4 regions of the Streptomyces sp. NPDC111656 genome follow, and region 4 is predicted to be linked to each of the others. Evidence: riboswitches for the same ligand, from Rfam matches in the RefSeq annotation. Region 4 holds a riboswitch; each other region holds the start of a gene.
The links. Region 4 has a riboswitch for cobalamin ahead of metE (5-methyltetrahydropteroyltriglutamate--homocysteine S-methyltransferase). Riboswitches for the same ligand answer to the same signal wherever they lie in the genome.
Positions count from the first base shown of each region.

Region 1 (7,387 bases), on a different contig from region 4:
CCACTGGTCAGCTGGTCGTGACGGCGGTGTCGTCGACGACGAAGCTGGTCTGGAGGGAGGAGTCCTCGACACCGCTGAACTTCAGGGTGACGGTGGACCCGGCGAAGGAGGACAGGTCGAAGGTCTTCTGGGTGTACCCGGTGGCCTTGTTGAGGTTCGAATAGGTCGCCAGGGTGGTCGATCCGGCGGTGACCGTCAGCTTGTCGTACTGGCTGCTTGTGGTGGTCTCCGCGGTGTCGATGTGCAGGTAGAAGGTGAAGCTGGCCTTGCAGCCGGACGGGATCGTCACCGACTGGGAGAGCGTGTCGGTGTGCGTCGAGCCGTAGCCGTCCAGCCATGCCTTGTACGAACCGGCGTGCGCGGCCTCACTGCTGGAGTTGGTGATCACGCCGCTGCTGGCGCTCCAGGTGGTGTTGCCCGACTCGAAGCCCGGGTTGCCGAGCAGCTGCGCCGAGGTGCAGGTGCCGCCGCCGGAGGTGCTGACGGTCCAGGTGAAGGAGGCGGAGCCGGAGGCGCCCGTGCTGTCGGAGGCGGAGACGGTGACGCTGTACGTACCGGCCGTGCTCGCGGTGCCGGAGATCAGACCGGTGGAGCTGCTGATCGAAAGGCCGGTCGGCAGACCGCTCGCGCTGTAGGTGAGGGTCGCGCCCGCGCTGTCGCTCGCCGAGATCTGCAGACCGACCGAACCGCCGGTGGTGGTGGACTGGCTGCCCGGGTTGGTGACGGTCACCGTGTTGCCGGTGCTGGTGCCCGAGGCGAAGGCGGTGGTGCCGTTCGGGGTGCCCCAGCCGGTCGGGCCGTCGTAGCCGGTGGCCGCGGTGCAGAAGTACGAGGGCGAGCAGGAGCCGTTGTTGCCGCTGGTCACGTCGTACAGGTTCGAGGTGTGGGAGTACGGGTACTTCGCCGGATAGTCGCTGGAGCCCGGGGTGCCCGCGAGGGCGTACACACCCGCGATGATCGGCGAGGAGGCACTCGTACCGCCGTAGACCGCCCAGCCGGAGCCGCCGTAGGTGTCGTAGACGGCCACGCCGGTGGCGGGGTCGGCGACCGCGGAGACGTCGGACTCCATGCGCTTGGAGCAGCCGGTGTCGGTCTGCCAGCTCGGCTTCGCGTCGTAGGCGGAGCAGCCGGAGCCGGTGCCCTCGGTGCTGCTGGTCTTCCACACGGACTCGGTCCAGCCGCGGCTGTTGGAGCTGGTGGACAGGGCGGTGCCGCCGACGGCGGTCACGTACTGGGAAGTGGCCGGGTACTCGGCGCCGTAGGCCTCGTCACCGGAGGAGACGGTGATGGCGACGCCCGGGTGCTTGAAGTACGAGGTGTCCTCGCTGGTCTGCGAGGAGGACTCGGAGCCGCCCCAGCTGTTGGAGACGAACTTCGCGCCCAGCGTCACGGCCTCGTTCTCGGCGGTGCCGAGGTCGGAGTCGGTGGCCGAGTTGGCCTCGACGAGGACGATGTTGCAGTTCGGGCAGACCGCGCTGACCATGTCGATGTCGAGCGCTTCCTCACCCGCCCAGCCGGTGTCGTTGGTCGGCAGGGAGCTGGTCGAGCCGGTCTGGCTGACCTGCTTGAAGCAGCCGTTGGCCTTGGTGCAGGCCGACAGGCCGAACTGCGAACGGTAGGTCGCGAGGTCCGACTCCGCGTTGGGGTCGTTGTACGCGTCGACCACGGCGACGGTCAGGCCGGAGCCGCCGGTGGAGGGCAGGTTGTAGGCGCTGTGCAGGTTGGCCGGGCTCAGACCGGACACCGCGGCGGCGGCGTTCGGCGAGATCGCGGCGGCCAGCTTCTGCTTGATGTCGGTGCGGCGCTGCGCGAAACAGGCCGCGTGACCGGCCGTCGGGGCACCGCACAGGTGCGTGGTCGGCACCTTCTGGCCCGCCTTGCCCGTGGAGTGCACGGCCTGCGCGGCCGGGGCGGTCAGGGCCTTCGCGTTCTGGGCGGCCCGGGAGGGCTTGGCGGTGGTCGGCGCCGGCTGCGCGTTCGCGGCCGGGGCCGCCATGAGTCCGGCGACCGTGAGGGCGAGGGCGGGCGCGGCGGCGGTCAGAAGTCTTCGCAGTCGCCGGGCGGGCCTGCTGGGGGGTGTCTCACGCATGAGTGCTGCCTCCATCGGTTTGAGGCGGGTGCCGTGCGGGCCGGGGTAGGGCCCCGCACGGCTCCACAGCCGGAAGTGGGGGTTCTCGGCGTTGCGTGGCAGGCCCGTGACGCGCGTAGCGTGAGAGAAGAGCGGATGTGCCATGGGCATGCCAATCCAGTCGTCCTGTCGTGCCGCTGTACGTGACATGCCAGGACGGCCAGAACCTAGCCGGGGCCGATGACGCCCGGATAGCCACGCCCGAAGAACTTTGCCGCCCCATAGGGGGTCCATGGACGGTGCATGGACGGCCCATGGACGAGACGCGGTGATGCCGGGCCGCGACATGCGGCCCGGCATCACCGGTGTCGTACCGTCAGAAGTCCTCGTACCGCCGGAAGTTCCCGTCCGTCAGAAGTCCTCGCCCGTCAGAAGTCCTCGTCGAAGCCGACCGAGCCCTCCACCGCCACCTGGTACGCCGAGGGGCGGCGCTCGAAGAAGTTGGTCAGCTCCTGGACGCCCTGGAGCTCCATGAAGGAGAAGGGGTTCTCGGAGCCGTACACCGGGGCGAAGCCGAGACGCTGGAGACGCTGGTCGGCCACGCACTCCAGATACTGGCGCATCGAGTCGGTGTTCATGCCCGGCAGACCCTCACCGCACAGGTCGCGCGCGAACTGTAGCTCGGCCTCGACGGCCTCCCTCAGCATGTCGGTGACCTGCCGCTGGAGCTGGTCGTCGAAGAGCTCCGGCTCCTCCTTGCGCACGGTGTCCACCACCTCGAAGGCGAAGGACATGTGCATCGTCTCGTCGCGGAACACCCAGTTGGTGCCGGTGGCGAGACCGTGCAGCAGACCCCGGCTGCGGAACCAGTAGACGTACGCGAAGGCGCCGTAGAAGAAGAGGCCCTCGATGCACGCGGCGAAGCAGATGAGGTTGAGCAGGAAGCGACGCCGGTCCGCCTTGGTCTCCAGACGGTCCAGCTTCTCCACCGAGTCCATCCACTTGAAGCAGAACTCGGCCTTCTCGCGGATCGAGGGGATGCTCTCGACGGCGTCGAAGGCGGCGGCGCGGTCCTCCGGGTCGGGAAGGTAGGTGTCCAGCAGGGTCAGATAGAACTGGACGTGCACCGCTTCCTCGAACAGCTGCCTGGAGAGATACAGGCGCGCCTCGGGGGAGTTGATGTGCTTGTAGAGGGTCAGCACGAGGTTGTTCGACACGATCGAGTCACCCGTCGCGAAGAACGCGACCAGCCGGCCGATCATGTGCTGCTCGCCCTGCGAGAGCTTCGCGAGGTCGGCCACGTCCGAGTGGAGGTCGACCTCCTCCACGGTCCAGGTGTTCTTGATGGCGTCCCGGTAGCGCTCGTAGAAGTCGGGGTAGCGCATGGGGCGGAGCGTGAGTTCGAAGCCCGGGTCGAGCAGGTTCTTCTCGGTAGAGCTCATTACTGGCAGGCCTCGCAGGACTCGGGGTTCTCAAGGGAGCAGGCGACGGCGTCCTCGTCGGGGATCGCCTGTAGGGGGATGGTCTTCTCGGGCCGGGCCTGCGCCTGGGCGGCGCGCGCGATACGGGTCGCCGGGCGGGAGCGCAGGTAGTACGTCGTCTTCAGGCCCGACTTCCAGGCGTACGCGTACATCGAGGAGAGCTTGCCGATGGTCGGCGTCTCCAGGAAGAGGTTCAGGGACTGGGCCTGGTCCAGGAACGGGGTGCGGGCGGCGGCCATGTCGATCAGGCCGCGCTGCGGGATCTCCCAGGCCGTGCGGTACAGGTCGCGGACGTCCTGCGGCACCCAAGTGAAGCCCTGTACCGAGCCGTTGGACTCGCGCAGCGCCTCGCGGGTCTGCGCGTCCCACACGCCGAGCTTCTTCAGCTCGTCCACCAGATAGGAGTTGACCTGGAGGAACTCACCGGAGAGCGTCTCGCGCTTGAACAGGTTGGACACCTGCGGCTCGATGCACTCGTAGACACCCGCGATGGACGCGATGGTGGCGGTGGGCGCGATGGCGAGGAGGAGGGAGTTGCGCATGCCGACCGCGGCGATACGTTCCCGCAGGGCCGCCCAGCGCTCCGGCCAGGTCAGCTCCACGCCGTAGTGGTCGGGGTGCAGGACGCCACGGGCCGTACGGGTCTTCTCCCAGGCCGGGAGCGGGCCGCTGCGCTCCGCGAGGTCGACCGAGGCCTCGTACGCGGCGAGCATGATCCGCTCGGCGATCCGGGTGGAGAGGGCCTTGGCCTGCGGGGAGTCGAAGGGGACGCGCAGCTTGAAGAAGACGTCCTGCAGCCCCATCGCGCCGAGGCCGACGGGCCGCCACTTCGCGTTCGACCGGCCGGCCTGCTCGGTCGGGTAGAAGTTGATGTCGACGACACGGTCGAGGAAGGTGACGGCGGTACGGACGGTCTCGTCCAGCCGCTCCCAGTCGATGTCCCCGTCGACCACGAAGGCGCCCAGGTTGACCGAGCCGAGGTTGCAGACCGCCGTCTCCCCGTCGTCCGTGACCTCCAGGATCTCGGTGCAGAGGTTCGAGGAGTGGACGGTGTGGCCCGGCTCCGCCGTCTGGTTGGCGGTGCGGTTGGCGGCGTCCTTGAAGGTCATCCAGCCGTTGCCGGTCTGCGCGAGGGTACGCATCATGCGGCCGTAGAGGTCACGGGCCGGGATGGTCTTCTTGGCGAGGCCGGCCGCCTCCGCCCTGCGGTACGCCGCGTCGAACTCGTCGCCCCACAGGTCGACCAGCTCGGGCACGTCGGAGGGCGAGAAGAGGGACCACTGCCCGTCGGTGTCGACCCGGCGCATGAACTCGTCCGGGATCCAGTGCGCGAGGTTCAGGTTGTGTGTACGGCGGGCGTCCTCACCGGTGTTGTCGCGCAGCTCCAGGAACTCCTCGATGTCGGAGTGCCAGGTCTCCAGGTAGACCGCGGCCGCGCCCTTGCGCCGGCCGCCCTGGTTCACCGCGGCGACCGAGGCGTCGAGGGTCTTCAGGAACGGGACGATTCCGTTGGAGTGCCCGTTCGTACCGCGGATGAGCGAACCGCGCGAACGGATCCGGGAGTACGAAAGTCCGATGCCACCCGCGTGCTTCGAGAGGCGGGCCACCTGGTGGTAGCGGTCGTAGATGGAGTCCAGCTCGTCCAGCGGGGAGTCGAGGAGGTAGCAGGACGACATCTGCGGGTGCCGCGTACCGGAGTTGAACAGCGTGGGAGAGGAGGGGAGGTAGTCGAGACGGCTCATGAGCCCGTAGAGCGCCGCGACCTCGTCCAGGGCCCGGTTCCCCGCTTCTGAATCGAGCGCAGTGTCCTCGGCCAGGCCCGACGCCACGCGCAGCATGAAGTGCTGGGGCGTCTCGACGACCTTGCGGGTGATCGGGTGCCGGAGCAGATAGCGGCTGTGCAGGGTGCGCAGGCCGAAGTAGCCGAAGCGGTCGTCGCCGTCGATGTCGATCAGCGCGTCCAGCCGGGCCGTGTGCAGCCGGACGAACTCCGCCGTGCGGTCGGCGATCAGGCCCTCGCGGTGACCCGTGGCGATCGACCCGGAGAAGGACGTGACGCCCTGCGAGGCGGCCTCCGCCGCGATGCTGATCGTCAGCAGCCTGGCCGCCAGCCGGGAGTAGACGGGGTCCTCGGAGATGAGGCCCGCGGCCGCCTCGGTGGCCAGTTCGCGCAGCTCCGTGTCGTCCGCGTGCGCGGACCGGCCGCGCAGCGCGGCGGCGGCGACCCGGCCGGGGTCGGCGTCGGGGAGGTCGGCGGTGAGGTCGGTCAGGGTACGCAGCAGCGTGGTACCGGGACCGTCCGTCTCCACCAGGACCTGCTTCCGCTCCTGCTGTGCGAAAGCGGTAGCTGAAGCCGGGTCGGCTGGCGCGATGGTCACTTGGGGCTCTCCCTCGCTCGGCACGGGGCCTGGCGGAGGGCAGGGCAGCTCACGAGCGCACACGGCGTCGCGTCCACCGACCCATTCCGCGAGGCCCGGACGTCATGCACCCGGGCCGGATGGCCGGGCGCGCTGTCGGCAGGTCCTCGGACTGACGCGAGTACATGGGCGCGGATGTGCGAACACGTACAAGTACACCGTTGCGGGACAGTTCCGGATTTGCACCGGATTCCCCTGCGGCGACAGCGAGCATGAGCATACATCTTGTGTCGGGCTGCGGTGACACCACCAGATGTTGTGTCGTGCCGGTGTCAGAGTGTCAACTCATAGGTGAGGAGAGTGATGTCGTCGAGGTCCGGGAGCGGGTTCCAGTCACGGTCGGGGGTGCGGGTGAAGCCGAAGCGTTCGTAGATGCGGTGGGCGGCGTGCATGGTGCGCTGGGTGGAGAGCACGACGCGTACGCAGCCGGCGGTGGCGCGTGCGTGGTCGACGCAGGCGCGGACGAGGGTCTCGCCGACGCCTCGGCCGCGGGACTCGCGTGCGACGGCGAGCATGCGGATCTCGGCTTCGCCGGGGCGGGCCAGGTCGGCCATGGGGCCGCCGCGCGGTACGAAGGTCACGGCGCCGAGGACGTGGTCGTGGTCCACGGCGACGAGGACCTCCGCGGCGGTGGCTCGTTTCGCCACGTCCCGCAGTTCGCCGAGGTACTCGTCGCTCTCCCCGAAGTCGAGCAGGCCGTCGCCGAGGTAGGCCTGTGCGGTGATCTCGCCGATGCGGGCGTATTCGTGGGGGTGGGCCTGTCTGATGCGGATGTCCATGCCGGCGTGTGTGCAACACGGTGCGCGCTTCTTCGGCTGCGGGTGGGTGGGGGCTTGGCGCGCCCCGCGGCGGAGCCGCATATATACACAGCCCCGCGCCCCTGGGGCACGGGGCTGCGCCCCGGTGCCCCATCGCCCCATCGGCCTCGTTCTCACACGCCGGACGGGCTGGAGGCTTTTAGGGGCGCGGGGAACTGCGCGACCAGCCCCCACCCACCCGCAGTCAACACACGCACCCGGGGACCTGGGGGCGGAGCCCCCGGGCTCAGTGGGTGGAACCGGCCGTGGCCGGGGGAAGCTCCGCCTCGACGCCCGGGTCGCCCGCGTCCGCCGTGTAGTCCTCCGGAGACGTCTCGTCGACGCCGTCCGGCGCGTTGAAGGCGCGGAGGGCGAAGGTGAGGACGACGCTGACCACGACGTTCAGGACGAAGGCCGTCAGACCGATGTAGCCGATCTCCCCGATGCCCGGGATCTCCTTCGAACTGCCACCGAAGTGCTTCTGGGTGGGAGAGGCGACCCCGTACGCGGCGAGCGTGCCGTACAGCATGCCCACCGCCCAGCCCCCGAGCAGCGCCCAGCGGTGGAACCAGCGGGTGAACAGGCCACCGACCAGTGCCGGGAAGGTCTGGAGGATCCAGATGC
Region 1 is NZ_JBVKCA010000002.1:107,195-114,581, reverse strand. It holds gene ACZ7M3_RS06045 (S53 family peptidase) at 8-2,089, opposite strand; gene ACZ7M3_RS06040 (ribonucleotide-diphosphate reductase subunit beta) at 2,497-3,510, opposite strand; gene ACZ7M3_RS06035 (ribonucleoside-diphosphate reductase subunit alpha) at 3,510-5,927, opposite strand; cobalamin riboswitch at 6,048-6,186, opposite strand; gene ACZ7M3_RS06030 (GNAT family N-acetyltransferase) at 6,239-6,745, opposite strand; gene mctP (monocarboxylate uptake permease MctP) at 7,011-7,387, opposite strand, start outside.
Region 1: another riboswitch for cobalamin. It lies ahead of ACZ7M3_RS06035 (ribonucleoside-diphosphate reductase subunit alpha); the one in region 4 lies ahead of metE (5-methyltetrahydropteroyltriglutamate--homocysteine S-methyltransferase).

Region 2 (7,387 bases), on a different contig from region 4:
AGGGCGTCGGAGATCTCGCCGACCGTGGCCTTCGCGCGGGCCGCGTTCACCGCCAGCTCCAGGAGATTGCCGGTGCCTTCGGCGGCCCGGGTCAGGGCGTGCAGGGCGTCCTGGCACGCCTGTTCGTCGCGCTCCGCGCGCAGCCGCCGCAGCTTCTCGATCTGCTGGGTGCGTACGGAGGAGTTGTCGACCTTGAGGACGTCGATCTGCTCGTCGGTCTCCACCCGGTACTTGTTCACGCCGATGACCGGCTGGCGTCCGGAGTCGATCCGGGCCTGGGTGCGGGCCGCGGCCTCCTCCACCCGGAGTTTCGGGATACCGGCGTCGATGGCCTGCGCCATGCCGCCCGCCGCCTCGACCTCCTCGATGTGCTGCCAGGCCCGGCGCGCGAGGTCGTACGTCAGCTTCTCGACATACGCGCTGCCGCCCCACGGGTCGATCGCCCGCGTCGTGCCCGACTCCTGCTGGATCAGCAGCTGGGTGTTGCGGGCGATGCGCGCCGAGAAGTCGGTGGGCAGGGCGAGCGCCTCGTCGAGGGCGTTGGTGTGCAGCGACTGGGTGTGCCCCTGCGTCGCCGCCATCGCCTCCACACATGTACGCGTGACGTTGTTGAACACGTCCTGCGCGGTCAGCGACCAGCCGGAGGTCTGCGAATGGGTGCGCAGGGAAAGGGACTTGGCGTTCTGCGGGTCGAACTGCTTGACCAGCTTGGCCCAGAGCAGCCGCGCCGCCCGCATCTTGGCGATCTCCATGAAGAAGTTCATGCCGATCGCCCAGAAGAAGGAGAGCCGGGGCGCGAACGCGTCCACGTCCATCCCCGCCTCCCGCCCCGCCCGGATGTACTCCACCCCGTCGGCCAGCGTGTACGCCAGCTCCAGGTCGGCCGTCGCGCCCGCCTCCTGGATGTGGTAGCCGGAGATGGAGATGGAGTTGTAGCGCGGCATCCGCTGCGAGGTGAAGGCGAAGATGTCGGAGATGATCCGCATCGACGGCTTCGGCGGATAGATGTAGGTGTTGCGGACCATGAACTCCTTGAGGATGTCGTTCTGGATGGTCCCGGCCAACTTCTCGGGCGGTACGCCCTGTTCCTCGGCGGCCACGATGTAGAGCGCGAGTACGGGCAGTACCGCACCGTTCATGGTCATCGACACGGTCATCTTGTCCAGCGGGATGCCGTCGAAGAGCTGACGCATGTCGTAGATCGAGTCGATCGCCACGCCCGCCATGCCGACGTCACCGGTCACGCGCGGGTGGTCGCTGTCGTAGCCGCGGTGGGTGGGCAGGTCGAAGGCGACGGACAGGCCCTTCTGACCGGCCGCGAGGTTGCGCCGGTAGAAGGCGTTTGACTCCTCGGCCGTGGAGAAGCCCGCGTACTGACGGATCGTCCAGGGCTGGTTGACGTACATCGTCGGGTACGGTCCGCGCAGATACGGGGCGATGCCCGGGTAGGTGCCCAGGAAGTCCAGGCTCTCCAGGTCCTGCCCGGTGTACAGCGGCTCGACCGCGATGCCCTCCGGGGTCTCCCACAGGAGATCGGCCCCGCCCGTGGCCTTCTTGACGGCGCTTCGCCACTCGTCGCTGCCGCCGTCGGCCTTCGGGACCCCCAGCTCGATCCCGGAGAAGTCGGGGATTCCCCTCGCTGCCATCAGGACACTCCCATACGGTCGAGGGTGGCGGAGAGCACGGCGACGGCGTCGCACCCCGCGAAGACATAGGCATCGACATCCGGGTACTGCCCAGGACGGCCCGCGAGGAACACGTGCCCCGCGCCCGTCGCCTTCAGCTCCCCGGCGACCTCCGCGGCCCGCTCCTCGTACAGCGTGTCGCTGGAGCACAGGCAGACCTCGGTGGCACCGCTGTCCTCGAAGGCGCCCTCGGTGACGGGCTCGATGCCACCCGCCTGGAACAGGTTCGAGGCGAAGGTGAGGCGGGCGGTGTGCGCGGCGGCAGGGCCGAGGGCGGCCAGGAAGATCCGCGGCCGGGAACCGGTCGCCGCCAGGTGGGCGTCGGAGCGGGCCCGCAGCGCCTCGAACGCCTCGTCGCGCCGCACCCGCGGCAGCCCGCCGGACGGCGGTACGGGGGCGGGAGCGCGTTCTACGAGGCGTTCGGCGAGGTTCGGGAACTCGCTGACCCCGGTGACGGGCTCGCGCCGCTTGGCGAGCTTCGCGCTGCGCGCCTCCCAGGTGCCTGCGAGGTCCTGGCCGAGCCGCCCGGAGCGCAGGGCCGCCGCCTGGCCACCCTCCCGCTCGATCCACTGGAAGAACTCCCAGCCCGCGTGGGCGAGTTCGTCGGTGAGCCGCTCCACGTACCAGGAGCCGCCCGCCGGGTCGATCACCCGGGACAGATGCGACTCCTCGACCAGGATCGTCGAGGTGTTGCGGGCGATTCGCCGGGCGAACGCGTCCGGCAGACCCAGGGCGTGGTCGAAGGGCAGCACGGTGACGGCGTCGGCGCCGCCCACCCCGGCGGCCAGCGTCGCGACCGTCGTGCGCAGCATGTTCACCCACGGATCGCGGCGGGACATCATCACCGGCGAGGTCACCGCGTGCTGCACCTGCCCGCCCGGGGCCCCGCAGACCTCGCTCACCCGCGCCCAGAGCCGGCGCGCCGCCCGCAACTTGGCGATGGTCAAGAACTGGTCGGCGGTGGCCGCGTACCGGAACTCCAACTGCGCGGCGGCCTGTTGCACGGTCAGGCCCGCCTCGGTCAGCTCCCGCAGATAGGCGACGCCGGTCGCAAGCGAACTGCCCAGCTCCTGCGCCGCCGAGCCGCCGGCCTCGTGGTACGGCAGCGCGTCCACGGTCAGCGCCCGCAGCCCCGGGTACTCCTCGGCGCACAGCCCCGCGAGGGCGGCGACGGGCGCGAAGTCGAACCCGCCGTCTCCCGTACGGGCCTCGTGGCCCAGCGGGTCGGCTCCCAGGTTGCCGCGCGCCGCCTCCTTGGCGACCCCGCGCTCCTGGTAGAGCCGTAGCAACTCGCGTGCGGCGGGCTCGACTTCACGTCCCGCGTCGAGGACGACGGGCGCCAGGTCGAGATAGACGCCGTCGAGGACCCGGCCGAGCGAGGACACCGCGATGCCGCCCGCACCGGCGACCAGCCAGAGCGAGGTGACGCCGTTCTCCAGGTCCGCGAGGACCGCCGCGCCGTCGGCGGCCGTGTGCTGCTGCCGTACGTCCCAGCCGCCGAGGGTGTTGCCCTCGGGGCGTCCGCCCCGTACGAAAGGAGCGAAACCGGGCAGGCCGGGATCGGGCGCGGAGTCGTCCGCGGTGTACAGGGGACGGGCGCGCAGCCCGTCCTCCAGCGTCGTGGACAGGGCGTCTTCCGCTGCCGCGCCCGAGACTTCCTTGCCGGACTTGCGCAGGACGCCTTCAACCAGGCGTTGCCACTGCTCATGGGTCGCGTCAGGGAACTCGGCGGCCAGCGAGAGCCCGTCGTCAGGCAGGACCGTCATGCTCGGATGCTAGGCCAGATACGCAGGTGAGCAGCAGAGGACGCGGCTGTGACCTTGACCTCCCAGGGGTGGTCTTGATCAACAGGCCGTGTTCGTACTACGGCAGCACATGGGTCTCGGACAGCGCAGGGTGCCGCGGAGCGAGGAGGACGATCTGCGCGGGGTGCGTCCCCGGCTGCGGGTACACGGTCTGGCGCCAGCCCCGGCAGCGGAAGAAGTTCAGCGCCGCGGTGTCCTGATGGTCGGTCACCGCCCAGGCCCGGTCGTCCGTGGCGGGCAGCAGCAGTACGTCGAGGATCCCGGTGCCGACGCCACGGCCGCGCGCCGCGGGCGCCACCACGAGATCGGTGATCCGTACGGCACCGGCGAGCCACTCCTGCGACCGCCGCGCCCCCAGTGCCGGATGTTCCGGGGCGGGATCCGCGGAGCGTACGGCGGTGCCGAAACCGCACAGCCGACTGCCGATGCGGGCCGTCACCGCCAGGAACCCCGGCCGGCGCACCTCGTCCGCGATCCGCTCCCGCACCTCGGAGGCGACCTCTTCGTCCCGCTCGGGCGAACGCTCGCGCGACGACACCAGCCGCAGATGCACGAACTCCTCGACGACGCCGAGCGCCGTGTCGCCCTGATAGACGGTGGTACCGACGTCCATGAACTCCTCCGGCCGGGATGGTCGCCGCTGGCGAGATGACGAGTCGATGCGCGCTGAGCGAGCCCAGCAGCCAGAACAGGACTCCGCGGGTGGTCTCGGCGTCGGCCGTCGTCATCACGACGAAGGAGGTGAGCGCGGAGAACAGCTGCATGGCGGCGACCCCGGCGAGCACCACCCGATCGGTCGTACCGCCGAGGGTGTGGCTGAGCAGCAGCACCAGGGCGAAGGAACACAGCGCGCCCACGAAGGCGCCCCCGGAGACGGACAGCGCTCCACCGCCGGCGCCCAGCACGACGACCACGACGGCCCCCGTCGAGGCCCCGGACGAGACGCCGAGGACGAAGGGGTCGGCGAGCGGGTTGCGCAGCAGGGACTGCATGACCGCCCCGCACACCGCGAGCCCGGCGCCGCAGACCGCGGCGAGCAGGGTGCGCGGCAGCCGCAGGTTCCACACGATGCCGTCGCGGATGGGGGTCAGCTCCGAGGTCCGGCCACCGAGGTGGGAGGCCACCGCGGACCAGACCTTCCCGACACCTATGTCCGCGGGGCCGATGGTGATGGCCACCGCCACGGACGCGACGAGCACGGCGAGCCCGGCCGCCGCACGCACCACGGCGGAGGTCATGGCGGCGGTGGTCACCCGGCGAGCCCGTACTCGCGCAGCGCCGCGGCCACCTTCTCGAGACTTTCGACCGTGCGGACGGTCGGATTCATCGCCTGCCCGCTGAGCAGCACGTACCGCTTGTTCCTCACCGCGTCCATGTTCTTGGTGGCCGGATTGGTCTCCAGGAACTCGATCTTCTTCGCGGCGGTCTCGGCGGTCTGCGACCTGCGGGTGAGGTCACCGATCACCAGGACGTCGGGATCGCGGTCGGCGACGGTCTCCCAGTTGATCTGGGGCCATTCCTGCTGCGTGTCGGCGAAGACGTCCTTCGCGCCGAGGGCGTTGGTGATGATGCCGGGGGCGCCGCAGCAGCCCGCCATGTACGGGGCTTCCTGGTTGGCGAACCAGTAGAGGACCGTGGTGTCGGACGCGTCGACCCCGTCAGTGGCCTTCGCCACCCGTGACTTCAGGTCCGCGACGAGTGTGGCGCCGCGCTCCGCGACGCCGAAGACCTCGGCCAGGTCGCGTACTTCGCCGTAGACCGCCTCCATGGTCAGCGGCTCGGTGCGCACTCCGTCGCCGTCACCGCTGTTGTCCTTGCCCTCGCAGTCCGAGGGCGAGAGATACGTGGGCACGCCCAGTTCCTCGAACTTCTCGCGCGGAGCCACACCGCCCTTGGCCAGGGTGGAGGCGAAGGAGGCGGCGACGAAGTCGGGTTCGGCGTCGAGGACCTTCTCGAAGGACGGGGCGTCGTCCGCGAGCCGCGGCACCTTCCCGTTGGCCTTCTCCAGGCCCTTCATGACCGGGTCGGTCCAGGTGGCGGTGCCCACCATGCGGTCGGCGAGGCCGAGGGACAGCATGATCTCGGTGGTGCCCTGGTTCAGGGACACGGCCCGCTTCGGCGCGGAGGCGATCGTGACCTTCCGGCCGCAGTTGTCGAGCGCCACCGCACCGGTGGATTTCCGGGACTTGCCCCCGTCGGCGGACGAGCCGCCACCACAAGCGGTCAGCAACAGCGCTCCGGAAAGGAGCAGGGCACAGCGGCGGGCTGGGCGCGCAACTGGCACGGGACATCCTCTGGCGTCGAGGGCCCAGGCGCGGGGCCCGTTCGTACGGTCCGCCAGCAGGTCTTCGGACTCGGGATCGCCCGGACGAGGCGCCTTCCCGGACTCCGGTCACATATGACCGCCGTCCAGTGGCTTCGTGTTGCCCCGCCCGTCACCCTTACCGCTGCGCGTCAGCTCCGGATTCGCACCGGATTCCCTTGACTGGCCTCGGCAAATTATCACGCCCCCGTCAGCCGCGGCCTCAGCGCGATTGTTAGCCTTGGTTGTGATCCAATTCCCCGTGCCCGGCCAAGGCTTGCGATGAGCGCCGTCGGCTCCTTCCCGCTCGGTGCCGCGACCACGCTCGCCGAACTCGCCGCGGATCCGCATCCGCGACTGGCGCGACTCCGTGCCCACGAGCCCGTCTCCTGGCTGCCCGAGCTGGACGGCTGGCTGGTGACCCGCCGTGATCTCGCACTGAACGTGATGCGGGACCCCGCGACCTTCACCGTCGACGACCCCCGGTTCTCCACCGCACAGGTCGTCGGCCCGAGCATGCTGTCGCTGGACGGTGACGAGCACGCCCGCCACCGGGAGCCCTTCACGGCTCCTTTCCGCCCCAGGGAAGTACGCGACGGCTTCGCCTCGTTCATCGAGCGGGAGACCGACCGGGTCATCACCGCGCTGGAACCGGCGGGCGCCGTCGAACTGCGACGCGCCTTCGCCGGCCCGCTCGCCGTCGCCGTCGTGACCGAGGCGCTCGGGCTGGTCGGCACCAGCGCGGACACGGTGCTCTCCTGGTACGACTCCATCGTGCGGTCGGTCTCGGACATCACCGCAGGACACGAGGCGGCACCCGCGGGCGCGGAGGCGTACGCGCGGCTGCGGGCCGCCGTCGAGGCCACCGTCGCCGACCCGGGCGCGACGTCGCTCCTCGGCTCCGCCGCCGAGCGGCTGGAGCTGCCCGAAGTGGCCTCCAACGCCGCGGTGCTGATGTTCGGCGGGATAGAGACCACCGAGGCGATGATCACCAACGCGCTGCTGCACCTGCTGAGACACCCCGGCCAACTCGCCCTCGTCCGCGACGACGACGGCCTGCTGGACGGCGCGATCGAGGAGTCGCTGCGCCTCGAACCCGGAGCGGCGGTCGTGGACCGGTACGCCACCCGTGACACCGTCCTCGGCCCGGCAACGATCCGCCGGGGTGAACTGGTCACCGTCTCCCTGGCCGGCGCCAACCGCGACCCGGCCGTCTTCCCCGATCCCGATCGGTTCGACGTCCGCCGCGAGAACGCGCGTCTCCAGCTGGCCTTCGCGCACGGCCCGCACTACTGCCTCGCCGCGCACCTCGCCCGGCTGGAGACCCGTATCGCCCTTCAGCGCCTGCTCGAACGCCTCCCCGCCCTGCGCCTCGACCCGGCCCGTCCGGCCACCCCGCAGGGGCTGGTCTTCCGCAAGCCGCCCACCCTGCATGTGCTGTGGGACAGCCCCGCCTGATCAACGTGACACCGGGGCGCGTCGCAGGGATCTCAGGAAGGGCCGCAGAAGCCATCGCCGGGCGGGTACCTCCACGTACTCGTACAGGAGCCAGGCGAGTGCCAGGGACACCGCGAAGGCGCTGAGCGCGCCGATCG
Region 2 is NZ_JBVKCA010000012.1:252,580-259,966, forward strand. It holds gene scpA (methylmalonyl-CoA mutase) at 1-1,646, opposite strand, end outside; gene ACZ7M3_RS31890 (methylmalonyl-CoA mutase family protein) at 1,646-3,451, opposite strand; gene ACZ7M3_RS31895 (GNAT family N-acetyltransferase) at 3,549-4,103, opposite strand; partial or broken gene ACZ7M3_RS31900 (FecCD family ABC transporter permease) at 4,156-4,728, opposite strand; gene ACZ7M3_RS31905 (ABC transporter substrate-binding protein) at 4,740-5,774, opposite strand; cobalamin riboswitch at 5,815-5,995, opposite strand; gene ACZ7M3_RS31910 (cytochrome P450) at 6,075-7,250, shown strand; gene ACZ7M3_RS31915 (acyltransferase family protein) at 7,251-7,387, opposite strand, start outside.
Region 2: another riboswitch for cobalamin. It lies ahead of ACZ7M3_RS31905 (ABC transporter substrate-binding protein); the one in region 4 lies ahead of metE (5-methyltetrahydropteroyltriglutamate--homocysteine S-methyltransferase).

Region 3 (7,387 bases), on a different contig from region 4:
CGCAGGAGACGCGGTACTCCTGGTCCAGCACGTTCTCCAGCGGACCGAGCCGCCGGGCTCTGCGGAGTGCGGCGAGGGTGACCTTGAGGGAGGTGGGGGATCTGGTGAGCAGGGTCTCGGCGGCCTCCTTGGCCGCGCTGCCGCCGTGTTCGAGGAGGCGGTCGATGATCTCCTCGACGGTGTCGGCGGCGTAGCAGGCGTCGATCCAGGGCCGTGCTGCCGCGAGTTCACCGGCCGGTTCCTGTCGTGCGTACTGGCCCAGGACCTCTCGTACCGGCGCATGGGCGAGGTCGGCGATCAGCCGTGGCAGGGAGTCCGACGGTACGTAGAGGTCGGCGAGGCCGCACAGCAGGGCGTCACCCGCTCCTGTCGGGGATCCGGTCAGCGCCAGGTGGGTGCCGAGTTCGCCGGGCGCGAGGGCGAGCAGGTAGGTGCCGCCGACGTCCGGTACGAAGCCGATACCGGTCTCCGGCATGGCGATCTTCGAGCGTTCGGTGACGATCCGGACACTGCCGTGGGCGGAGACGCCGACGCCGCCGCCCATGACGATGCCGTCCATCACGGCGACGTACGGCTTCGGGTAGTGGGCGATGCGGGCGTTGAGCCGGTACTCGTCCCGCCAGAAGGCCGCCGACGCCGTCCCGTCCCCGTTCCGGGCGTCCTCGTGGATGGCGCGGATGTCGCCGCCCGCGCACAGGCCCCGCTCCCCCGCGCCGGTGAGGACGACGGTCTCCACGGCCGGGTCGTGCTCCCAGGCCGTCAGCGCGCGGTCGATGCGGCGGACCATCGTGTGGGTGAGGGCGTTGAGCGCCTTGGGCCTGTTGAGGGTGAGGTACGCGGCGCGCCCCTCGGTGCGCAGCAGTAGGGAGTCGTCGGTACCGGTCGCCGGCACGGTGCCGTCCGTGTCGGTCATCCGAATGCCTCCGTCAGGCCACGGGCCACGATGACGCGCATGATCTCGTTGGTTCCTTCCAGGATCTGGTGGACCCGCAGGTCGCGGACGATCTTCTCGATGCCGTACTCGCTCAGGTAGCCGTAGCCGCCGTGCAGTTGCAGGGCCCGGTCGGCGACGGAGTATCCGGTGTCGGTGGCGAACCGCTTGGCCATCGCGCACAGGTGCGGCGCCTGTGGATCGCCGCGGTCCAGTGCCTGGGCGGCCTGGTGGACCAGCGCGCGGGCGGCGGCCAGTTCGGTCGCCATGTCCGCCAGCCGGAACTGGAGCGCCTGGGCGTCGAGCAGCCGCCCGCCGAACGCCTGCCGGTCGGCGAGGTGGGCCAGGCTGCGGTCGAGGGCGTTGCGGGCGCCGCCGAGGGAGCAGGCGGCGATGCCGAGGCGTCCGCCGTTGAGGCCGTTCATGGCGATGCGGAAGCCCTCGCCCTCGTGGCCGAGCAGCCGGTCGGCGGGCAGTCGGACGCCGTCCAGGATCACCTGGCGGGTGGGCTGGGCGTTCCAGCCCATCTTCCGCTCGTTGGGGCCGAAGGAGAGGCCGGGGTCGTCCTTGTCGACGAGGAACGCGGAGATGCCGTGCGGGCCGTCGGCGCCGGTACGGGCCAGGACGACGTACACCTGAGAGGCTCCCGCGCCGGAAATGAACTGCTTGACCCCGGTCAGGACGTAGTGGCCGCCGGCGCGGACGGCACGGGTGCGCAGAGCGGCGGCGTCCGATCCGGCGCCCGGTTCGGTCAGGCAGTAGCTCGCCAGGTCCTCCATGGCGCAGAGCCGGGGCAGCCATCGCTCCCGCTGAGCCGGCTGCCCGTACTGGTCGATCATCCAGGCGACCATGTTGTGAATCGAGAGATAGCCCGCGATGGACGGACAGCCCGAGGCCAGGGTCTCGAAGACAAGGACGCCGTCGGCACGGGTGAGGCCCGAGCCGCCCGCCTCCTCGCGGACGTACACACCGCCGAGGCCCAGTCCGGCGGCCTTGCGCAGGACGTCGAGCGGGAAGTGTTTGTCCCGGTCCCAGTCCAGGGCGGACGGGGCGAGGTGGTCCTGGGCGAAGTCCAGGGTCGTCTCGACGAGGGCCTGTTGGTCCTCGGTGAGCAGGGTGGTGGTCATCGCGCTCAGCCCATCGTCGGGATGGTGAAGCTCGCGCCTTCCCGAAGGCCCGAGGGCCAGCGCGAGGTGACGGTCTTCGTACGGGTGTAGAAGCGGATCGCGTCCGGACCGTGCTGGTTGAGGTCGCCGAAGCCGGAACGCTTCCAACCGCCGAAGGTGTGGTAGGCGACCGGGACGGGGATCGGCACGTTCACGCCGACCATGCCGGTGTTCACCCGGCGCGTGAAGTCGCGGGCGGTGTCGCCGTCTCGGGTGAAGATCGCGACACCGTTTCCGTAGGCGTGCTCGCTGGGCAGCCGCAGGGCCTCCTCGTAGTCCGCGGCGCGGATCACGGACAGGACCGGCCCGAAGATCTCCTCCTGATGGATGCGCATCGTGGGGGTGACCCGGTCGAACAGGGAGGCACCGGCGAAGAAGCCGTTCTCGTGCCCGGGCAGGACGAAGTCCCGTCCGTCGACGACGAGTTCCGCGCCCTCCTCGACACCGAGGTCGACGTAACGGCGGACCCGGTCGACGGCGTCCCGTCCGACCAGCGGGCCGAAGTCCGCCTCGGGGTCGTCACTGCGGCCGATCCGCAGCGAGCCGATGCGCTCCTTCAGACGGGCGACCAGGGCGTCGGCGGTGTCCTCGCCGACCGGGACGGCGACGGAGATCGCCATACAGCGCTCCCCCGCCGAGCCGTACCCGGCGCCGATCAGGGCGTCCACGGCCTGGTCGAGGTCGGCGTCCGGCATCACGATCATGTGGTTCTTGGCGCCGCCGAAGCACTGGGCGCGCTTGCCGTGGGTCGCGGCGGTGGCGTAGACGTACGCGGCGATCGGGGTGGAGCCGACGAAGCCGAGCGCGCCGACGCGGGGGTCTTCGAGGAGGGTGTCGACGCTCTCCTTGCCGCCGTGGACGACGTTCAGGACGCCCGGCGGCAGGCCCGCCTCCAGGAAGAGTTCGGCGAGCCGCTGAGGTACGGACGGGTCGCGCTCGGAGGGCTTGAGGATGAAGGCGTTGCCGCAGGCCAGCGCGGGAGCCGCCTTCCACAGGGGGATCATCGCGGGGAAGTTGAACGGGGTGATGCCGGCGACCACACCGATCGGGGCGCGCAAGGAGTGTACGTCGATGCCGGTGCCGGCGTTGTCGGTGAACTCCCCCTTCAGCAGATGCGGGATCCCGGCGGCGAACTCCACCACCTCCAGGCCGCGTTGGATGTCGCCGTGTGCGTCGGCGACCGTCTTGCCGTGCTCGGAGGAGAGCAGCCGGGCCAGCGCGTCCCGCTCGCCCTCGGCGAGTTGGAGGAAGCGGAGGAGGACGCGGGCACGGCGTTGCGGATTCCACTCGCCCCATTCGCGCTGCGCCGTCGCGGCGTCGGTGATCGCCGCCTCGGTCTCGGCGCGGTCGGCGAGCGGGACGCGGGCCTGCACCGCGCCCGTGTTGGGGTCGTAGACGTCGCCGTAGGACCCCGATGTTCCCGGAGTGTGCTTGCCGCCGATGAAATGGCTCAACTCACGCACGGTGGCGCGGTCGTGTTCACGGACCATGGGTGCCTGCTCTCGTCAGGTGGGATCCGGGGATGGCGCGCCGACCACCGGCACACACGGGCAGGGCCTTGTGCGTGCGGGGGTCGCGCGAGACGGCATGGGGCAGAGAAGGGCCGTTCAGACCGCGCGGATCGCGTGAGCGCGTGCCCGATCCGCGGGATGCTCGGGACTCGCCGTCCGTACCGCGGGACGCGTGACGGTCCGCACCTGCCCGGCAGGGCGCGTCACGGTCCACACCTGTCCGGCGAGACGCGTGACGCTCCGTACCTGTCCGACGGGGCGCGCGGCAGTGAATGCCCGTCCGGCCGGATCACCAGGGTCGTGGGTGCACACTGATGCCATGCGTGTCTGCTCCATCCTCGTGGACAACACGGAACAAAACCGCGGCCGGTATCCTGACTCCCGGATCAGCGCGCGCCGTCCGCCTTCCCGACATCTCGCTCGTCAGTGGCGTCCTGCTCGACGACGTACTCCCCGGTCACAGTGGCGGGACCGTGCCGGATTCACACCGGCTTCCCTGCACCGCGGGTATTCCTCACGAGCATATAGTTGGACGTCCTAGTAAATCCACCCCGACACGCCCTCGAATGAGTCGGCCGAGCTCAACGACCGCGGGAATCGGACAGTTTCGGGCCGGCGAAGCGGACCGGGGGCCTGGAATCTGGCGCGGCGGGCGGAGCGGCGGCAGGTGGTCAGCACCGTCGAGGACCGCGACGCGATCCGATCCGCGGCCCGGGCGGCGAACTCGACGTCGTGCGGGGAGATGACGACGGTCCGCCCCTGTGCCGCGAGTGCGTCGACCATGCGGACCAGCTCGGTCTTCGCCCGGTGGTCGAGCCCGCGGGTCGGCTCGGCCAGGAGCAGCGCCGCGGAGAGTTGGATCGCGAGTACCAGGGCGTGTTTCCGTCCCTCGGACAGGTCGCGCGGATGGCTCGCGTCGTCGATTCCCGGCGCCAGGCGAGGTCGGGGCGTCCGACGACGCTGAGTACGCGCCGTTATCGGGTGCAGATCGCGTCCGAGGACGGGGCGGAGGTCATCACCTCCGCCGGGATCCGCCTCAGCACCGACCTGTCCGCCGACGACGTACAAGAACCGTGCGACGTATTGGTGATCCCGGGCGGCCCGGAATGGGAGACGCTGATCAAAGACGACACTCTTCTGGATTCGGTCCGGCAACTGAACGAGAAGAGCCGCTGCACGGCATCGGTGTGCACAGGGGCGTTCCTACTGGCCGCAGCCGGACTTCTCAACGGCCGCCGCGCCGCGACGCATTGGCGGCACTCACGGCAACTGGCCTCTCGTTTCCCGTCCGTGCGGGTCCAGCCGGACGCCATCTTCGTACGGGACGGGCAGATGATGACTTCGGCGGGTGTCAGCGCCGGTATCGACCTGTCCCTGGCGCTGGTCGAAGACCGCTACGGTGCCGAGGTCGCCCGGTCGGTCGCCAAGGACATGGTCGTCTTCATGCAACGGCCGGGCGGCCAGTCCCAGTTCAGCGTCCGCTCCCGGGCGCCGCACACCCGCCAGGACATGCTCCGCCGGGTCCTGGACACCGTCGCCGAGAACCCCGGGGCCAACCACACACTCACAGCCATGGCCCGCAGAGCAGGCGTCAGCGTCCGGCACGTGACCCGGCTCTTCGACAAAGAGGTGGGAACCACTCCCGGCCGCTACGTCGAGCAGGTCAGACTGGAAGCCGCCCAGGCGCTGCTGGAGACAGGTGACGACTCCCTGCCGGTAGTGGCACGGCGCACCGGGTTCGGCTCACCCGAGTCGCTCCGCAGAGCGTTTGTACGGCACCTGGGCGTGACACCTGGCGCATTCCGGACCAGCTTCCGCACGACCGGCGTGAGCACGAAGGATCCAGCACCCGAAGCGGTGTCCCCGTAGCCAAGCCACGACAAGGCACAACCAGCCGACGACGGCGAACTGCCGGCTCCCTGAAGCCGGATCAGCCGACGTAACCCACCGAACCGGCAGCAAAGGCCAGCCCTCGCACCTCAACCCGAGAGCCCCGAGAGCCCCCACAGCAGCGTCCGGCTCAGGCAACGTCGACACCCCGAGCCTCCGCCGGGTCAGTGCCGCCTGCTCAGTGCCGCAAGCGATGGGGTGGATCACCAGGGCCAGGTGACCAGAATGCCCGGCATGTCGAGCGGGGCCGTCAAATATTCCCGTGCCGCGCCGGTCGATGGCGGTGCAGACTCGCTTCATGGCGGACATGAACGCATTCCGGGACGCGGTCAGCCGCTGGGCGGCCGGCGGTCCCGGCGGACCGGCGAGTGATCTGGTTGCGCAACTGGGGCTGCGGACGGCGGTGCTGCTGGAAGGACCGAGTGACCTCGCGGCCGTCGAAGCGCTGGCCGCACGACGGGGCCGGGACCTGGCCGCCGAAGGGGTGTGCGTCATATCGATGGGCGGGGCGATGAGCGTCGGCCACTACGCCGGTCTTCTCGGCCCACCCGGTCTTGGCCTGCACCTGAGGGGACTGTGCGACGAGGGCGAGCAGCGCTTCTACGACCGCGGCCTGAAGCGGGCCCGGGCGCCGCACCGGGGCTTCTTCGTGTGCGTGGCGGATCTGGAGGACGAACTCATCCGCGCGCTGGGCACGGCGCGCGTCGAGGAGATCATCCGGGCCGAGGGCGACCTGCGGTCCTGGCAGACCTTTCTGCACCAGCCCGCACACCACGGTCGGCCCCGGCAGCAGCAGTTGCGGCGCTTCCTCGGCACGAAGAAGGGCCGCAAGATCCGCTACGGGCATCTCCTGGTCGAGAACCTCGATCCCGGACAGGTACCGGCCCCGCTCGACGACCTCTTCACGAGTCTGTGACCGACGCGCGCCAACGGCCATATGAGAACTCCGTCTCGGCAGGTCGCCCAACGGGGCCTTGGTTCTGGTGCCGGGGACAGCCGGGCGGGTGTCAGTGGGTGTGGGGATCGTTCCCGGGGCCTGCCTGCATGCGCAGTGACTCCCGTTGCCGCCAGGTCCCGGGCGGCTCGCCGTGGTGGCGCCGGAAGGCCGACGAGAACGCGTAGGGCGAGCTGTAGCCGACAGCGCGGGCGATATGTGTCATGCCGAGTTCGCCGGTGCGCAGGTGGTCGCGGGCGAGAGCCATGCGCCAGTCGGTCAGGTACTGCATGGGGGTCTGGCCGAGAGCGTCGCGGAAGGTCCGTGCGAAGGCCGCGCGGGACAGGCCGCTGATCGCGGCGAGTTCGGGGACCGACCAGGGATGGCCGGCGTTCTCGTGCATGGCCTGCAGTGCGGCGTTCAGCCGGGGATCCGCGGATGCCCGGTACCAACGGGGTGCGGTCGGGCTGCTGCGGAAGTCATTGCGGATGGCGAGCACCAGAAGAACGTCGAGGAGCCGGTCCAGCACGGTGGGCTGACCGGGCTCGGAGGCGGTCAGCTCGTGCGACAGCAGCGCGATCACCTCTCGCAGCGGGTCGCCGACCGCCGCCGACAGGGTCAGCACCTGCGGCAGTGCCTCCAGCAGCCCGCTACCGATGTCGCCCGAAAACCGGTAGGCGCCGCAGAGGAAGATCGTCGCCCGCGGGTTCTCGGGGCTCCCGTCGTAGGCGTGCCGGACCTGGAAGTCGTCCGGTTCGAGGCACTCGGCGCCCGGCAGGTGCCCGATGTGGTGATCGGGGCCACCGCGAACGAGCGTCACCTCCCCCGGCACGAGTTCCACCGCGCTGCCGGGGTCGTCCAGCCACAGCCATCCCCTCCCCCGGACGACGGTGTGCACGGCCAGCTGGATCGAACCGGCCAGCCGCAGCCCCCACGGCGGCTCGGCCACCGTCCG
Region 3 is NZ_JBVKCA010000014.1:58,280-65,666, reverse strand. It holds gene ACZ7M3_RS33905 (enoyl-CoA hydratase/isomerase family protein) at 1-913, opposite strand, end outside; gene ACZ7M3_RS33900 (acyl-CoA dehydrogenase family protein) at 910-2,058, opposite strand; gene ACZ7M3_RS33895 (CoA-acylating methylmalonate-semialdehyde dehydrogenase) at 2,064-3,587, opposite strand; cobalamin riboswitch at 3,956-4,129, opposite strand; partial or broken gene ACZ7M3_RS33890 (cobalt ABC transporter ATP-binding protein) at 4,305-4,553, opposite strand; gene ACZ7M3_RS33885 (GlxA family transcriptional regulator) at 4,515-5,477, shown strand; gene ACZ7M3_RS33880 (TOPRIM nucleotidyl transferase/hydrolase domain-containing protein) at 5,797-6,414, shown strand; gene ACZ7M3_RS33875 (AraC family transcriptional regulator) at 6,506-7,387, opposite strand, start outside.
Region 3: another riboswitch for cobalamin. It lies ahead of ACZ7M3_RS33895 (CoA-acylating methylmalonate-semialdehyde dehydrogenase); the one in region 4 lies ahead of metE (5-methyltetrahydropteroyltriglutamate--homocysteine S-methyltransferase).

Region 4 (7,387 bases):
GTGTAACACCCCACGCACAGAGGGGTGGCCGGATCCCCGGCCGCCCCTTCTGCCTGCCGTGCGTCCCTCAACTCAACGGCATCCGCCGGAATTTGCGGGCCTGGGCCGCGACCTCGGCCGCCTCCTCCGCCTTGACGACGGCCGCGTACCGGTCGACGTACTCCTGCTCGGAGAGGGTGAGGATGGCGTACATGATCTCGTCGGTGACGGCGCGCAGGATGGCCTTCTCGTTCTCCATCCCGGCGTAGCGGGAGAAGTCGAGGGGCTTCCCGAAGCGGATCACCACGGGGTGAAGGCTCGGGATCTTCTGACCCGGCGGCTGTGCCTCGAAGGTGCCGATCATGGCGCAGGGGATGACCGGAACCCCGGCCTTCAGCGCCATGACCGCGACGCCGACCTTGCCCTTGTAGAGGCGCCCGTCGTGCGAACGCGTCCCCTCCGGGTAGATGCCGAGCAGTTCGTCCTTGCGCAGCACGCCCAGTCCCTCGCGGATCGCGGCCTGGCCCGCGTCCTTGCCGGAGCGGTCCACCGGGATCTGCCCGGCGCTGCGGAAGAAGGCGGCTGTCAGCCGTCCCTTGATACCGGGCCCCGTGAAGTACTCGGCCTTTGCCAGGAAGGTGATGCGACGCTTCAGGATCGCGGGCATCAGGAAGTGGTCCGAGAACGAGAGATGATTGCCGGCCACGATGGCGGGACCCGACGCCGGTATGTACTCAAGGCCCTCGATCCGAGGCCGGAACACCAGCCTCAACAGTGGACCCAGAAGCACGTATTTGAGCACGTAGTAAAACACGGTGTCTCTCCAACTCTACCGAATCGGCTCTGGGGCCGCGTTCTTCCGGACTTCATCCCTGAGGATGCTCTACTGGCCACGTGGGGGATAGGGGCAGCTCGTGACGCTCGTCAAACGCTGCGTGCCCGGTGGCGGCGTACCGCGTCGCGGTTGGCGCAGCGTGGGGAGCAGTACCGCTGCCGTCCGGTGCGGGAGGTGTCGGCGAAGATCGTGGTGCACTCGCTCACGGCGCAGCGTCTGAGGCGGTGCATGCCCCGTCCGGTCAGGTGCAGTGCGGTACCCACGGCGATGAGTGAGAACAGTACGGAGCCGAGTGTCTGCCGGTCGTCGCGGAAGTGCAGGTGCCAGCCGCTGCCGGCGTGGTTGGTCATCCGCGGGTGGGCGGCGGCCGCCGCCAGCATCCGGTTGAGCAGCTCGGCGCGTTCGTGTTCGTCGGTGGCATCGACGACCTCCTCCCACGCCTCCAGTGCGTCCTGGGTGCGGTCGAGGTCCTGAGGGGTGGCCGGGGTCTCCAGCACCAGCCCGGCGGCGCGGCAGCGCTCCGCGAGCTCCTCGGCGCCGGTCGGGCGCCGGTTGGCCAGATCGGCGGCCAGGTTCACGGCATCCTCGCCGTAAGGGTTGAGGTGCATAAGACCATTACATCAGTCTGGTCGGCATGGGACAACGCAAAGGAACGGGCCGGCCGTGCGGCAGGCGGTGGAGTACGACCTGGTGGAGCTCGTACGTCTGCGGGCCCTGCTGTTCGAGGACCTCGGCGGTGACTTCTTCAGCCCCGCGTCGGCGGACGACGACTGGCTGGACGCCCTGGCCGTGGTGCTGAAGGAACAGCTGACCTCGGATGCCGTGCGCATCCTCGTGGTGGACGGCGACGGCGACGGCGACGGCGACAGTGACAGCGACGGCGACCGTGGCCTGGCCGCCTGTGGGATCGCCACCATCGAGCAGCGATTGCCCGGCCCGCATCTGCGCAACGGCCGGATCGGGCACGTGATCGGCGTGGTCACCGACCCGTCGTACCGGCGCCGCGGTCACAGCCGCTCGATCATCCGGGGCCTGCTCGACTGGTTCGCGGAACGTGAGGTCGCCCGAGTGGACCTGTACGCCTCCACCGAGGGCGAACCGCTGTACCGCGAACTCGGCTTCACCCACCACCCCGACCCTGCGCTGTACTGGCGCCCGTGAGCCACCGGCCTCCATCGGGTCGCGGGGCTTGTGGTGTGGTGGGTCGCCGGTGGGCCGGGAAAGCGGTGGGCGTGCTCTCCCGGCCCGTCGAACGGGCTCAGGACGCGGAAAGCTCCGTGCGGACCGTCCGCGCCGCGGTGACCAGGTTCTCCAGCGAGGCGCGGGTCTCGGGCCAGGCGCGGGTCTTCAGGCCGCAGTCGGGGTTGACCCACAGTCGCTCGGCGGGAATGGCCTTGAGGCCGGTGCGGAGCAGTTCGGCGGCCTCCTCGGTGCTCGGTACGCGTGGGGAGTGGATGTCGTACACGCCGGGTCCGGCCTCGCGCGGATAGCCGTGTCCGGCGAGTTCGCGGGCGACCTGCATGTGGGAGCGGGCGGCCTCGAGGCTGATGACGTCGGCGTCGAGGTCGTCGATGGCCTGGACGATGTCGCCGAACTCGGCGTAGCACATGTGGGTGTGGATCTGGGTGTCCGGGCGTACGCCCGCCGTGGTGAGGCGGAACGCCTCGGTGGCCCACGCCAGATACTCCGGATGGTCGCAGGCGCGCAGCGGCAGGGTCTCGCGCAGCGCGGGTTCGTCCACCTGGATGACCGAAGTCCCGGCCGTCTCGAGGTCGTTCACCTCGTCGCGCAGGGCGAGGGCGACCTGTCGGGCGGTGTCGGCGAGGGGCTGGTCGTCGCGGACGAAGGACCAGGCGAGCATGGTGACGGGGCCGGTGAGCATGCCCTTGACGGGCTTGGTGGTGAGGGACTGGGCGTACGTCGTCCAGCGCACCGTCATCGCTTCCGGGCGGGAGATGTCGCCGGCCAGGATCGGCGGGCGTACGTAGCGGGTGCCGTAGGACTGGACCCAGCCGTGCTGTGTGGCGAGGTAGCCGGTGAGCTGTTCGGCGAAGTACTGGACCATGTCGTTGCGTTCGGCCTCGCCGTGCACGAGGACGTCGAGGCCGGTCTTCTCCTGGAAGGAGATCACCTCGCCGATCTCGGCCCTGATGCGTTCCTCGTACCCGGCGCTGTCGATCCGTCCCGCGCGCAGGTCCGCCCGCGCGGTGCGCAGTTCGGTGGTCTGCGGGAAGGAGCCGATGGTGGTGGTCGGCAGCAGGGGCAGCCGCAGGTGGGCGCGCTGGGCGGCGGCCCGTTCGGGGTAGGGCTGGGAGCGGCGGGCGTCGGTGGCCGTGACGGCGGCGGTGCGGGCGCGTACCGCGGGGTCGTGGGTGAGCGCCGAGCCGGCGCGGGAGGCCAGGTCGGCCCGGTTGGCGGCGAGTTCGGCCGCGATGGTGTCGGTGCCGCCCCCGAGGCCCTTGGCGAGGGTGACGATCTCGGCGGTCTTCTGGCGGGCGAAGGCGAGCCAGCGCAGGATCTGCGGCTCGATGTCGCGTTCGGCGGTGGTGTCGAGCGGGACGTGCAGCAGCGAGCAGGAGGCGGCCACGTCGACCCGGTCGGCCAGTCCGAGCAAGGTGCCGAGGGTGGCGAGGGACTTCTCCAGGTCGTTGACCCAGATGTTGCGCCCGTTGACGACCCCGGCGACCAGACGCCTGCCGGGCAGTCCGCCCACGGCGGCGAGCGCGTCCAGGTTGGCGGCGGCAGCCTCGGTGAAGTCGAGCGCCAGGCCCTCCACCGGAGCCTTGGCGAGCACGGGCAGCGCGTCACCGAGCCGGTCGAAGTACGAGGCGACCAACAGCTTCGGCCGCTCGGTGAGCCCTCCCAGGTCGCGGTAGGCGCGCGCGGCGGCGTTCAGCTCGGCGGGCGTACGGTCCTGGACCAGGGCCGGCTCGTCGAGCTGCACCCACTCGGCGCCGGCCGTGCGGAGGTCGGCGAGGACCTGGGCGTACACGGGCAGCAGCCGGTCGAGGAGCGTCAGCGGGTCGAAGTCCGCGGCGACGCCCGGCGCGGGCTTGGCGAGCAGCAGGTAGGTGACCGGTCCGACCAGCACCGGGCGGGCGCTCAGCCCGAGGGCGAGGGCCTCCTTGAGCTCGGTGACCTGCTTGGTCGAGTCGGCCGTGAAGACGGTGTCGGGGCCCAACTCGGGCACCAGGTAGTGGTAGTTGGTGTCGAACCACTTCGTCATCTCCAGCGGCGCCGCGTCCTGGGTGCCGCGCGCCATCGCGAAGTAGCCGTCCAGCGCGTCGGCCTCGACGGCGGCGCGGTGGCGTTCGGGGATCGCGCCGACCATGACGCTGGTGTCCAGGACGTGGTCGTAGTACGAGAAGTCCCCGGTGGGTACCTCGTGGATGCCGGCCTCGGCCAGCTGCCGCCAGTTGGCGGCGCGCAGTTCGGTGGCGGTGGCCCGGAGGGCGTCGGCGTCGACGCGGCCCTTCCAGTAGCCCTCGATCGCCTTCTTCAGCTCCCGGCTCTGTCCCTGGCGGGGGTAGCCGTACACGGTGGCCCGTGCCGCCGCGGCTGCGGACTTCGCTGTCACGGAAATCTCCTTCGCGAGATATCTCCCTGGGATCCCGGGACGGGACGAGGGCGCGAAGGGCTGACGAACCGGACGGAAACAAGCCCCGCGCAGCACAGCGCGGTCGTCCGCCCGATATGTACGCCGACCCGCCCACGAGGTCACCGGGATGTCCGCGCACGAGGGGTCGCGCGCGGGCAACGGGCAGGTCTTCGGACTCGCGGGCACGTCCTCCGGACGGAGGACACCTAGTGGCCGTCGCTTCCCAGGTCCTGTTCACCGGACCCAGTGCGTATGACGGCGGTCGTTCCCACTCACCGCTGCGGGGCAGTCCCGGATTCCCACCGGGTTCCCTCTTGCGACGCATCCCGCCTGGCGGACGGGGCGAACCAGTTGCACCGGCCAGCCTAGGGGGCGCTCACCCGGCGCGGCGGACCACGTCCGACATTCGGACGGTGAGCTGGGACACGCCGTCCGAGCCCCTCGGGCCGTTCGCGCCGGGATGCTCACTCCTGGCCGTACACGTGGAACCCGCGGCCGGTCTTGCGGCCCAGCAGCCCTGCCTCCACCATCCGCTGGAGCAGCGGGGGCGGCGCGTAGAGGGGTTCCTTGAACTCCTCGTACAGGGACTCCGCGATCGAGGCCACGGTGTCGAGGCCGATCAGGTCGGCCAGTCTCAGCGGGCCCATGGGGTGGGCGCAGCCCAGTTCCATACCCGTGTCGACGTCGGCGGCGGAGGCGAAGCCGGACTCCGTCATGCGGACGGCCGACAGCAGGTAGGGGATGAGCAGGGCGTTGACGACGAAGCCGGCGCGGTCCTGGGAGCGGATGACGGTCTTGCCCAGGGTCCGGGTGACGAAGTCCTCGACGGCGCCGACCGTTTCGGGGGCCGTGTGGAGGGAGGTCACGACCTCCACCAGCGGCAGCACGGGCACGGGGTTGAAGAAGTGCAGGCCGAGGACGCGGTCGGCGCGGTGGGTCGCCCTGCCCAGACGCATGACGGGCAGGGAGGAGGTGTTGCTCGCCAGGACCGCGTCCGGCGCCTCGACGATCTTGTCCAGTGCGGTGAAGATCTCCGTCTTGGCGTCGGCGTTCTCCACGACGGCCTCGACGACGAGCTGCCGGTCGGCCAGGTCTTCGAGGTTGCCGGAGAAGACCGTCCGGTCGAGGGCGTCCCGTGCCGCGGCTCGCGTCAGCTTGCCGCGCTCCACCGCGCGGTCCAACGAGGCCGCCACCCGGTCGCGTGCGGCGCGGGCGGCGACCGCGTCCACCTCGCACACGACGGTGTCCAGTCCGGCCCGCGCGCACACTTCGGCGATCCCGGCGCCCATCTGTCCGCCGCCGACCACGCCCACCCGGCGGATGTCCCGGCTCATGACGCGGCCTCGGCGTGCCGGACGAGGTGACGGGTGTAGGCGTCCGGGGTGAAGAACAGTGGCAACTCCGGTGCCAGGGCGGTTCGTTCGAAGAGGGCTCGCACCTCGTCGAGGGCCGCCCAGGGGTGCTCGGCACCCAGCGCGGCGAGTTCGTCGTCGAGCAGCCGCAGTACCGTCTCCTGGTCGACGACCCGGTGCCGCAGCCACTGCCAGATCTGCACCCGGGCGATCTCGGCGGTCGCCGCGTCCTCCATCAGGCCGTACAGGGCCACAGCCCCCTGCCCACGCAGCCAGGCGTCGAAGTAGCGCAGCGCGACCGCGATGTTGGTACGCAGCCCCTCCGGTGTGGGCGGCCCGCTGACGCGGCGCACCGACAGCAGGTCCGCGGCGGTCACCTCGGCGTCGTCGCGGGTGCGCTCGATCTGGTGGGGCCGGTCGCCGAGGACGCCGTCGAAGACCTCGCGGCACACTGGCACGAGCCCGGGGTGGGCGACCCAGGAGCCGTCGAAGCCGTCCTCCGCCTCGCGCTCCTTGTCGAGCCGGACCTTGGCCAGGGCCGCCTCGTGGGCGGCCCGGTCCCTGCCGGGCACGTGGGCGGCCATGCCGCCGATGGCGTGGGCGCCGCGCCGGTGGCAGGTGCGCACCAGCAGTTCCGTGTACGCGCGCAGGAACGGCGCGGTCATCGTCACCCTCGCCCGGTCCGGCAGCAGGAAGTCCGTGCGGTGGCCGAAGGTCTTGATCAGGCTGAACAGGTAGTCCCACCGGCCCGCGTTGAGGCCGGCGCTGTGCTCGCGCAGCTCGTAGAGGATCTCCTCCATCTCGAAGGCCGCGGTGATCGTCTCGATGAGGACGGTGGCGCGGACGGTGCCGCGGGGGATGCCCAGCAGTTCCTGGGCGAGGACGAAGACGTCGTTCCACAGCCGGGCCTCGTAACGGTTCTCCAGCTTCGGCAGATAGAAGTACGGCCCGTACCCGGCGTCGATCTGACGCCGCGCGCAGTGGAAGAAGTACAGGCCGAAGTCGACGAGGGAGGCGGGCACGGGCCGGCCGTCGAACTCCAGGTGCTCCTCGATCAGGTGCCAGCCGCGCGGCCGCACCATGATGGTGGCGACCCGTTCGCCCAGCCGGTACTCCTTGCCCGCCTCGGTGGTGAAGTCGATCCGGCGCTCGATGGCATCGAGCAGGTTGAGCTGACCGCCGATGACGTTGTCCCAGGTGGGTGAGGTGGCGTCCTCGAAGTCCGCCATCCACACCTGGGCACCGGAGTTGAGCGCGTTGACGGTCATACGGCGGTCGGGCGGCCCGGTGATCTCCACACGGCGGTCGGTCAGCCCGGGAGCCGGCGCAGCCACCCGCCAGGAGAGGTCGGCACGGACGGCGGCGGTGGCGAGGGGGAAGTCGAGCGGGGCTCCGGCCGCGAGCCGTATGGCCTGCCGCCGGCGCTCCTTCAGGAGTTCCTGGCGACGTCCGACGAGGGCGTCGGCGAGGCGGCCGACGAAGTCCAGGGCGGCGGGGGTGAGGATTTCGTCGTGCCGGTCGCCCGGTGCCGCGAGGACGCGGACGTGGCGGGTCGGTGCGCTGGTGGACATCAGGATCTCCTGATCGGGGGGAGGGAGAGCGGAGCGGGAGCCGGACGGAACG
Region 4 is NZ_JBVKCA010000001.1:162,777-170,163, forward strand. It holds gene ACZ7M3_RS00830 (alpha/beta hydrolase) at 1-6, shown strand, start outside; gene ACZ7M3_RS00835 (lysophospholipid acyltransferase family protein) at 68-793, opposite strand; gene ACZ7M3_RS00840 (CGNR zinc finger domain-containing protein) at 904-1,422, opposite strand; gene ACZ7M3_RS00845 (GNAT family N-acetyltransferase) at 1,478-1,975, shown strand; gene metE (5-methyltetrahydropteroyltriglutamate--homocysteine S-methyltransferase) at 2,073-4,391, opposite strand; cobalamin riboswitch at 4,569-4,766, opposite strand; gene ACZ7M3_RS00855 (3-hydroxybutyryl-CoA dehydrogenase) at 4,877-5,746, opposite strand; gene aceB (malate synthase A) at 5,743-7,335, opposite strand.